3 regions of the Amycolatopsis sp. MJM2582 genome follow, and region 2 is predicted to be linked to each of the others. Evidence: riboswitches for the same ligand, from Rfam matches in the RefSeq annotation. Region 2 holds a riboswitch; each other region holds the start of a gene.
What was found. Region 2 has a riboswitch for S-adenosylmethionine ahead of ED92_RS19245 (methionine ABC transporter ATP-binding protein). Riboswitches for the same ligand answer to the same signal wherever they lie in the genome.

Region 1: linked by a shared signal. The riboswitch ahead of thrC (threonine synthase) and the one ahead of ED92_RS19245 (methionine ABC transporter ATP-binding protein) in region 2 are both predicted to bind S-adenosylmethionine.
Region 3: linked by a shared signal. The riboswitch ahead of ED92_RS32095 (aminotransferase class V-fold PLP-dependent enzyme) and the one ahead of ED92_RS19245 (methionine ABC transporter ATP-binding protein) in region 2 are both predicted to bind S-adenosylmethionine.

Annotation. Positions count from the first base shown of each region.
Region 1 is NZ_JPLW01000004.1:33,452-36,719, forward strand. It holds gene ED92_RS25445 (ComEC/Rec2 family competence protein) at 1-618, shown strand, start outside; gene thrC (threonine synthase) at 649-1,914, opposite strand; SAM riboswitch class I at 1,928-2,061, opposite strand; gene holA (DNA polymerase III subunit delta) at 2,197-3,180, shown strand; gene rpsT (30S ribosomal protein S20) at 3,233-3,268, opposite strand, start outside.
Region 2 is NZ_JPLW01000003.1:114,366-117,633, forward strand. It holds gene rsmA (16S rRNA (adenine(1518)-N(6)/adenine(1519)-N(6))-dimethyltransferase RsmA) at 1-567, shown strand, start outside; SAM riboswitch class I at 814-904, shown strand; gene ED92_RS19245 (methionine ABC transporter ATP-binding protein) at 1,118-2,128, shown strand; gene ED92_RS19250 (4-(cytidine 5'-diphospho)-2-C-methyl-D-erythritol kinase) at 2,251-3,216, shown strand.
Region 3 is NZ_JPLW01000006.1:180,801-184,068, forward strand. It holds gene ED92_RS32085 (potassium/proton antiporter) at 1-485, shown strand, start outside; gene ED92_RS32090 (M23 family metallopeptidase) at 617-1,300, shown strand; SAM riboswitch class IV at 1,429-1,543, shown strand; gene ED92_RS32095 (aminotransferase class V-fold PLP-dependent enzyme) at 1,576-2,919, shown strand; gene ED92_RS41480 (hypothetical protein) at 2,939-3,268, shown strand, end outside.

The sequences.
Region 1 (3,268 bases), on a different contig from region 2:
CACATCGGCGGTCTCGGATCCGTCTTCGAGGGCCGGTCGGTCGGTGCGGTCGCCGTCGGCCCGGGACGGGCTCCGGCCTGGGCGTGGCAGCAGGTCGCGGACGAGACGGCGCGGCGCGGGATTCCCTTGCTGGAGCTGGAGATCGGACAACGGCTGGAATGGCAGGCGTTGTCACTCGACGTACTGGGGCCGCGTTATGTCACCCGGCGGTCGGTCCGTGAACAGGACGGCACGGTGATCAACAACGGTTCGGTCGTCCTGCGCGCCGGGACCCCGGCGGGCCGGTTGCTGCTGACAGGCGACATCGAGCTCGCCGCGCAGTCCGACCTGATGGCCGAGGGCGCCGATCTGCGTGCCGAGATCCTGAAGGTCCCGCACCACGGAAGTCGTTACACGGCACCGGATTTCCTCAACGCCGTCGCACCGCGGGCCGCGTTGGTGAGCGTCGGTGCCGGAAACACCTACGGCCATCCGAACAAGTCCACTTTGGACAGCCTGGTGGCCGTCGGCGCGTCGGTCGCCAGAACGGACACGGACGGCGACACCGCGGTGGTCGCGGACGGGCGAGGCCTCGCCCTGGTACGCCGGGGTGAGCCCCGCGGCCCGCCTCGTTCCTGAGGCGGGCCGCGGGAACTGAGATGCCCGAGCTTAGATACCCAGAGCTTCGCGGACCGCGTCGGCCGAGGCGCTGACGGTGGCCTTCGGGCCGATCTTGTCCTCGACGGCGTCGAGGGTCTTGAGGCCGTCGCCGGTGATCAGCAGGACGATCTCCTCGTCCGGGTTGAGCTTGCCGGTCTCGATGAGCTTCTTGGCCGTCGCGACGGTCACGCCGCCCGCGGTCTCGGTGAAGATGCCCTCGGTGCGGGCGAGCAGCCGGATGCCCTCGACGACCTCTTCGTCGGTGACGTCTTCGATCGCGCCACCGGTGCGGTTGACCACGTCGAGGACGTAGGGGCCGTCGGCCGGGTTCCCGATCGCCAGCGACCGGGCGATCGTGTCCGGCTTGACCGGCTGGACGACGTCGTGGCCGGCCCGGAAGGCCGCCGAGACGGGGGAGCAGCCGGTGGCCTGCGCGCCGAACACCTTGTACGGCGTCTCGTCGACGAGGCCGAGCTGACCGAACTCGCGGAAACCCTTGTCCACCTTGGTGAGCTGGGAACCGGAAGCGATCGGCACCACGATCTGGGAGGGAAGCCGCCAGCCGAGCTGTTCGGCGACCTCGAAGGCCAGCGTCTTGGAGCCTTCCGAGTAGTAGGGCCGGACGTTCACGTTGACGAACGCCCAGCTCTCCTGCTCGGCGGCGAGCTGGGTGGCGAGCCGGTTCACGTCGTCGTAGTTGCCGTCGACCGCGATCAGGTCGCCGTCGTACACGGCGGTGGTGAGGATCTTGGCGCGTTCGAGGGTCTTCGGGATCAGGACGACCGACCGCCAGCCCGCGCGGGCCGCCGCGGCGGCGACGGCGTTGGCCAGGTTGCCGGTCGACGGACAGGCCAGCACGTCGAATCCGAATTCGCGGGCGGCGGCCAGTGCGACGGCGACCACGCGGTCCTTGAACGAGTGGGTGGGGTTCCCGGTGTCGTCCTTGACCCAGACCTTCTTGACACCCAAGGCTTTCGCGAGCCTGTCGGCCTGGATGAGCCGGGTGGCGCCGGGTTCGGTGTTGGGGATTTCTTCGACATTCGACGGAACGGGAAGGAGCTTCTTGTAGCGCCAGATGTTCTTCGGTCCGGCTTCGATGTCCTCGCGGCGCACGCGGCCGAAGTCGTAGGCGACCTCGAGCGGCGAGAAGTCCTCGGCGGAAACGAATTCGGGGGCGAGCGGCTGCCGATGTCCCTCTTCCTTCGACACCAGTTCGACGGCCGGTCCGAGATCCGGGGTCTTGGTGGTGGAGGTCGTGCCGAGGGTTGCGGTCATCGCGAGGTTCCTTTCCTCATCTGCCCCGCCGGTGGCGGGCCGGAATTGGCACCGTGTTCGTCAGCTACCCCGCGATCGCGGGATGACAGGCTGACGCCGGTTGCCGGGGCTTCATCGGGCCGTTCCCTCTGCCCCTCTGGATGAGCGGTATTCGATTGTCGGCACGCGCGTCAGCGCGTCGCCTCGCCAACACCGTACGACATGAGCCTCAGGTGGGGCCACCGTGCCCGGAACACATCACCGGACAAAGCACACGAGAGGACGAGTGGCAGGATCGTCACCGTGACGACGCAAGCTTCCGCCCCATCGCCGCTGGTCCTGGTTCTCGGTGAGGAAGAGCTGCTGATCGAACGTGCGGTCCGCAGTGCTTCGGACGCGGCCAAAGCGGCCGATCCGACGGCGGATCTCACCCGGATCCGGGTGTCGGACCTCACAGTCCCGGCGCTTGCGGAAATGGTCAGCCCTTCGCTGTTCGCCGAGGGCAGGGTGATCGTCCTCGAATCCGCGCACGACATCTCGCAGGAGCTCGCCGACGGGGTGATGGCCTACGTCAAGGCGCCCGCCGACGGCATCGTGCTCGTCGTCGTGCACAGCGGAGGCGGCCGGAGCAAGGCCGCGAAAGGGCTTCCAGCCGCCTTGAAGAAGGCGGGCGCGGAGGTCGTCGAGTGCCCGAAGCTGACCAAGGCCGCCGAGCGGGAATCCTTTGTCCGCAACGAGGTCCGCCGGGTCGGCGGGAAGATCGACGGTGCGGCCGTGCTCGCGTTGATCGACGCCGTCGGCTCGGATCTGCGCGAGCTGTCGTCGGCGGCGACCCAGCTCGTCGCGGACGCCGGCGGGGCGGTCGACGAGCAGGCCGTCCGGCGCTACCACCGTGGCCGCGCGGACGTGAACGGTTTCGCCGTCGCCGAGAAGGCCGTCGCCGGTGACAAGGCGGCGGCGCTGGAGTCGCTGCGCTGGGCGATGCAGCTGGGCGTACCGCACGTGCTGGTCGCGGACGCGCTCGCCGACGCCGTCCGCACGATCGCGCGAGTGTCCGGCGCCGGTCGCGGCAACCCGAATCAGATGGCGGGCGAGCTGGGGATGCCGCCCTGGAAGGTCCGCAAGGCGCAGGGGCAGGCCCGCGGCTGGGGGCAGGACGGTCTGGCCACCGCGATGCGCGTGGTCGCCCGGCTCAACGCCGAGGTCAAGGGCGTGGCGGCCAACCCGGAGTACGCCTTGGAGCGCGCTGTCCTGGAGGTCGTCGACGCCCACGGCACAAGCCGCTGAGAACGGCGAAGGGCCCCGGCGACGCGAGTCGCCGGGGCCCTTCGAAAGCCGATCAGAGAGAGTTCGCGCGCTTCGCGAGCGCGGACTT
Region 2 (3,268 bases):
GAACGGGGCGGAGCCGAACGATTGACGGTCGTCGGCGCGGACGCGTTGCGGATCACGGCGGACGACCTGCCCGCGAGTCCGACGGCGCTCGTCGCGAATTTGCCGTACAACGTCGCGGTTCCGGTCGTGCTGCACCTGCTGGCCGAGCTGCCGTCGCTGACCAGTGGCCTCGTGATGGTCCAGACCGAAGTGGCGGACCGGATGGCGGCCGGTCCGGGGAGCCGGACTTACGGCGTCCCCAGCGTCAAGCTCGCGTGGTACGGAAAGGCGCGCAAGGTCGCCGCGGTGCCTCGCGCGGTGTTCTGGCCCGTTCCGAACGTGGACTCCGCACTGGTCGCTTTCGAGCGGGGTGAGGTGGTCTCGTCCGTGGACCGGGAGCGATTGTTCGCGGTGGTCGACGCCGCCTTCTCCCAGCGGCGGAAGACCTTGCGCGCCGCGTTGGCGTCATGGGCCGGTTCCGCCGAACGCGCGGGGGCGCTGCTCGAGAAGGCGGGTATCGATCCCAAGACGCGCGGTGAGCAGTTGGATGTCCACCAGTTCGCGCGGATCGCCGCGGCCGCGGGTTGACCGCCTGCTCGGGATGTGACCGGCACCGCGCGAACGCCCCTCGGCCCAGGTCAGCACGAGTGCGTAAGTCTTCCTCTCGATCTGTATGAGCCGGCATTGTCTTAGCAGGTAGCACGCCTGGGGCAGGTCGAAGGCGCCTGCCTTTGTCCAATATATGGACAGCTCATCCTGTATGATGGACGCGACCAGACGTGTGATCTGCGCCTACGCGCTTGCTTTCATCCAGTGGGATCGGTTTTACTCAGTGAGCCATCCCGAGCGACTGAGAGACCTGGCTCGCCGAAGTCGCAGCAACCACCCTCCACAGGGCAGGTGCTACAGCCAGGACCGATGGAGGCTGTGCCTAATGAACAGGGTCACCCACCCGCTCCTGCTGACCAGGCGACGTGTCGTCGATGAAGGTCGCCGCACGGTAAGTGCGTGTCAACGCTCCACCGTTACTGCCTGAGTCCTTCTCCCTTACCTCTGAAAACCGTCCGTTTCCGGACGGTCACTCGGTGACGGTCGGCGCGCTCGAAAGAAGCAGCGCCCCATTCGCATGGAGCCTTTCGTGATCACTGTTGAAAACCTGTCCAAATCCTTTCCTCTCAACGGAAATCCCGTCGTCGCGCTGCGCGATGTGAGCGTGGACATCCAGGCGGGCTCGCTGTTCGGAGTCGTCGGCCCGGCCGGTTCCGGCAAGTCGACCCTCGCTCGTTGCATCGGTCTTCAGGAGCGCCCCGACCGCGGCGTCGTCCGCCTCGACGGCCTCAACACCGGGACCCTCGACGGACGCCGCCTGCGCGAGATCCGGCGGCAGGTCGGTGTCGTGAGCACCAAACCGGAATTGCTCGCTGAGCGCACCATCGCCGGCAACATCGCTTCCCCGCTCGAACAGCTCGGTCTCGACGGGCCGCAGCGCCGCAACCGGGTCGGCAACCTGCTCGACCTGGTCGGTCTCACCCCTCGGGCGGGGCAGCGGCCGGGCGACCTGTCCGAAGGGCAGCTGCGTCGAGTCGCCATCGCCAAAGCGCTGGCCGCCGGGCCGTCCGTGCTCTTGGCCGACGACCCGACCGCCGGTGTGCAGTCCGAGGAGACCGGCGCGGTCCTGACCGTGCTCGACCGGGCCCGTGCCGAGCTCGGAGTCACCGTGCTGCTCACCACTCCCGACGCCGGCGTGGTTCGCCGTGTCTGCGATGACGTCGCGGTTCTGGAGGCTGGGGCGGTCATCGAACGCGGGACCGTGCTCGACCTGGTCTCCGACCCGAACAGCCGGACCGCGCAGGCGCTGCTTCCCGCGATCGAGACCGGACGGGCGCAGGCCTCGAAGTACGACCGGGCAGTGGACGTCGTGCTCGTCGGCTTCGCTTCGGTCGGTGCGCTGCTCCCGGAGGCCGCCGGTCGCTTCGACGTCGAACTCGCCACCATCGGCGGCGGCCTGACCCGGATCGGCGACACGCCGGTGGGCCGGTTCCGTCTCGGTGTGCGCGGTGAGCGCGCGGACGCCGCGCTCGCCTGGATCGCCGAACGCGGCGGCCACGTGACCCACCCGGTCCGCGGACCGCAGGGTGTCGCTGCCTGATTCCTCCACGAACGGGCCGCTCAGGACGAAATCCGTCCGGGGCGGCCCGTTCGTGTCCGACTCGTCCTGTTCTCTTTTCTCCTGGTGACAGCGCAAGTGGAACGGCCACGTAGGCTTGACGGGTGCTCGCCGTCGTACCGCCCCCAGTAACCGTCAGGGTTCCCGCCAAGGTCAACCTGCACCTGTCGGTCGGTGACGTACGCCCGGACGGCTACCACGAGCTGGTGACCGTGTTCCAGGCGCTTTCCTTGACCGACGAGGTGACCGTCGCGGTCACCGAAGATCCCGGTGTCGAGGTCTACGGCGAAGGCGAAGGCTCCGTACCGACAGGGGCCAACAACCTCGCCTGGAAGGCGGCGCAGGCGCTGGCGGCACATGTCGGCAAGGCGGACGGCGAGTCCAAGGTCAGGGTCGTACTGCGCAAAGGCATCCCGGTGGCAGGTGGGATGGCCGGTGGTAGCGCCGACGCGGCCGCGACCCTGGTGGGGCTCGCGTCGCTTTGGAAGCTCGACATCTCCCGAGACGAACTGGCGGGTATCGCCGCGAAGCTCGGCAGTGACGTCCCGTTCGCGCTCTACGGCGGGACCGCGTTGGGCACCGGCCGGGGTGAGCAGCTGGTGCCGGTCTTGTCGCGGCACACCTTCCATTGGGTCCTGGCCTTCGACCAGCGAGGTCTTTCGACGCCGAGGGTGTTCGGCGAGCTGGACAAGTTGCGTGAAGAGGGCAGCCCGCCGCGGATCGGTTCGCACACCCCGGTGGTCGAGGCGCTGGCGTCCGGCGACCCGCGGCAGCTGGCGCTGCTTCTCGGCAATGACCTTCAGGCGGCCGCCGTCTCGTTGCGGCCGGGGCTGCGTCGCACCTTGCGGGCCGGGGTCAACGCGGGTGCGCTCGCCGGCACCGTCTCCGGCTCCGGACCGACCTGTGCCTTTCTGTGCGCGGATGCCCAGTCGGCCGTCGAGGTCGCCGCGGAGCTGTCCGGTGCGGGTGTCTGCCGCACGGTACGCGTCGCGCACGGGCCGGTGCCCGGAGCGCGGCTGGTCGGCGGCGACGACGCTCCGCGGCCGTCTCCGCCGCGGGTGCACGCGTGAGGATGTCCGAAATGGACATCGACTAATTCGTTGTGGTGCAAGCTTTTCGGAA
Region 3 (3,268 bases), on a different contig from region 2:
GGTTGCGCGGCGCGGTCCCGATCGTGCTCGCGCTGATCCCGCTGTCGTCCGGGGTGCCCGGCGCGCAGGAGCTGGTCGACGCGGTGTTCGTGCTGGTCATCGTGCTGACGCTGCTCCAAGGGGCGACGTTGACCCCGCTCGCGCGAGCGCTCGGGCTGGCACAGCACGCCGAAGCGCACGAGATCGACGTCGACTCCGCGCCGCTCGACGAGATGGGCGCGGAACTCCTGCAGGTCCGGATCAACACCGGCTCGAAGATGCACGGCGTCTACCTGGCCGAACTGCGGCTGCCGGTGGGGGCGACGATCAGCCTCCTCGTCCGCGACGGCACGGGCTTCACACCGAACAAGAACACGCGGCTTCAGGAACGCGACCAGTTACTCGTCGTGACCACCGCTGAAGCCCGCGACACGGCCGAACGACGCCTGCGGGCCGTCGACCGCGCGGGCCGCCTGGCCAGGTGGAAGGGCGAATCCGGCCAGTAGGTCACGAACCAGCACCAGCTGTTCGTCGGTTGATCTCAGAAAATTCTTCCCTTTCGTACTCCTTTTGGATTACTTTCCCGGCAATCGACTCCATCGAATGGGTGAGTGTCACGGGGTAAGGAGTACGCAAGGTGACGAAACTTCCTGTGCGGTTCGCCGGTCTGGGGGCCGCGGTGGCACTCGTCGGAGTGGCTCTCTCCGCTCCGACGGCCACGGCGGCCGGTGCCTTCCCCGCGTTCGGACTGCCCTTCGAGACGGGCCAATCGGTCTACTCGGCGGGGATCCACTCGGACAACGGGAACTCCGGCGTGAAGAACGCCATCGACTTCAGCCCCGGCGACAAGACCGTTCGCGTCCCGCTGGCGGGCACCGTCCGGATCCAGCACTGCTCCGGCGGCGACTGGGTGACCGTCGACCACGACGGCGGCTGGCGCACCGGGTACTACCACATGGAGAACATTTCGGTCACCGACGGCCAGAAGGTCGCCCCCGGCGACGCACTCGGCCGGACCGGCAACGCGCTGCCCTGCGGTGGCAGCAGCACCGGCGCCCACGTGCACTTCACCTTGTGGACCCTGCCCACGGCGGCTGCCCAGGGCGGAGACTCGCGCGACTTCGGGGTCGGCGCCGGCAACTGGAACGGCAAGTCCTACGACGAGGTCTCGACCACGGTCGCCGAGGCCTACGGCGAGGCGGTCGACGGCAAGACCTTCGGCGGCTGGCGGTTCACCGCGGGCACCGATCAGTACTCGGGTACCGCGACCGAGCTCTCCTCCCGCGCGACCATCGGACTGCCCGGCCGATTCCGGGTTTGACCTGCCGTTGCCCGGCGCGGCGCGGCGCCGGGCAGCGGTGTTTCCCGCTCGCGGGACACGTGAGCGGCGTCTCAAGATGCGGACGAGGGCTGGCTCGATCGCCCGCCCATCCGCTAACTTCGTCCGTAGGTCACGAGTGTCAGCGTCAAGCCCCGGCTAGCTGACCGGCAACCCTCCTACCGCGGTGGGGTGCCCCGGGTGAGGACCTGGCTCGTCGCGTGGTGCGACGGGCAAGCGCGGGATCCTCGTCGGGTCCCCTGGCCCGGAGGATGACGATGACCCTCGCTCTCGAACGCACCAGCACCCCTGCTGAAACCGTTGCCACGCACGAAATCCCGACGGTCGCCTGCGCCGATCTGCGGGTTCCGCTGGTCACCGGCGGCGAAATCGGTTACGCCAACCTCGACCACGCGGCGAGCGCCCCGTGTCTGGACAAGGTGCGGGCCGCGGTCGACGAGTTCCTGCCCTGGTACGCCAGCGTGCACCGCGGGGCCGGGTTCGCCTCGCAGGTCTCCACCAAGCTCTACGAGCGCACGCGCGGAATCCTGCGGGACTTCGTCGACGCGCGATCGACCGACACCGTCGTGTTCACCCGCAACACCACCGATTCCTTCAACCTTCTCGCGCGCAGCCTGCCGAAGCACACGTCGGTCGTCGTGTTCGACACCGAGCACCACGCCGCGCTGCTGCCCTGGAAGGGGCCGAACGTCCGCCGGGTCGAGACGCCGCGCACCCGGCTCGCCGCGGTGTCCGCTGTGGACGAAGCGCTCGCGGACTGCCCGCAGGGGCCGCGGCTGGTCGTGCTGACCGGCGCGTCCAACGTGACCGGGGAACTGTTGCCGGTCAAGGAGATCGCGGCCGTCGCGCGGCGGCATGGCGCCCGGATCGCGCTCGACGCGGCGCAGCTCGCGCCGCACCGGAAGATCTCGGTGCGCGAACTGGACGTCGACTACGTCGCGTTGTCGGGCCACAAGCTGTACGCGCCTTTCGGTGCCGGCGCACTGATCGGCCGCGCGGACTGGCTGCGCGCGGCCCAGCCGTACCTCGCCGGTGGCGGCGCGACGAAGCTCGTCAGCCGTGACTCCGTGGTCTGGAATTCCGGACCTGAGCGGCACGAAGCCGGTTCCCCCAACACTGTCGGCGTCTACGCGCTCGGTGTCGCCTGCGAGACGCTGGCCGCGAACTGGGACGGCATCGTCGCCCACGAAGAGGAACTGCTGGCGCGGCTGCGTCGCGGCCTCGCCGCCATCCCCGGCTTCGCCGAACTGCGCTTGTTCGACGCGCCGGTCGACCGCGTCGGCACGCTCAGCTTCGTCGTCGACGGGTTCGAACCCGGCTGGCTCGCCGCGGTCCTGTCCGCGGAGTACGGCATCGGCGTGCGGGACGGCGCGTTCTGCGCGCACGTGGCGACCAAACGGCTGATCGCCGTCGCCGGTTCGACGGGCCAGCAGGCCGTGCGCGTGAGCCTCGGCCTCGGCAGCACCACCGAACACGTGGACCGGATCGTCCTGGCGCTGCGCCAGATCGTCGCCCGCGGCGCGCGCTGGCAGTACGAGAAGCCGGAAGGCCGCTGGGTGCCGGAAAACGATCCGCGCGAACTGCCCCCGTTCTGCGCCTGAGCCACTACCCTCACCCCGCATGGGGAACGAGCGACCGCGTTACTGGTTTCCGCTGGCGCTGCTGGGATTCGCCCAGCTGATCGTGGTGGCCCTGTCCGTCGGCACGCACCGGTCCGAAGGGTGGTTCGCCTACGTGCCTCACGGGGACGGCGGCGTGTTCGGCCCCGTCCAGAGCGCGGGGACGCCCCTGACCGCGGTTTCGGCCGGCGCCATCGGCAGGATGGACAACTGGCTGTTCGCCGTGTTCGCGGTCTACCTCGGCTCGGTGCTGTTCTACGCCTTTCGGACGAAGACCATGCGGTGGTGGAAGGTCGCCGCGATCGCGCTCGGCGGACTGGTCGCCATCGCG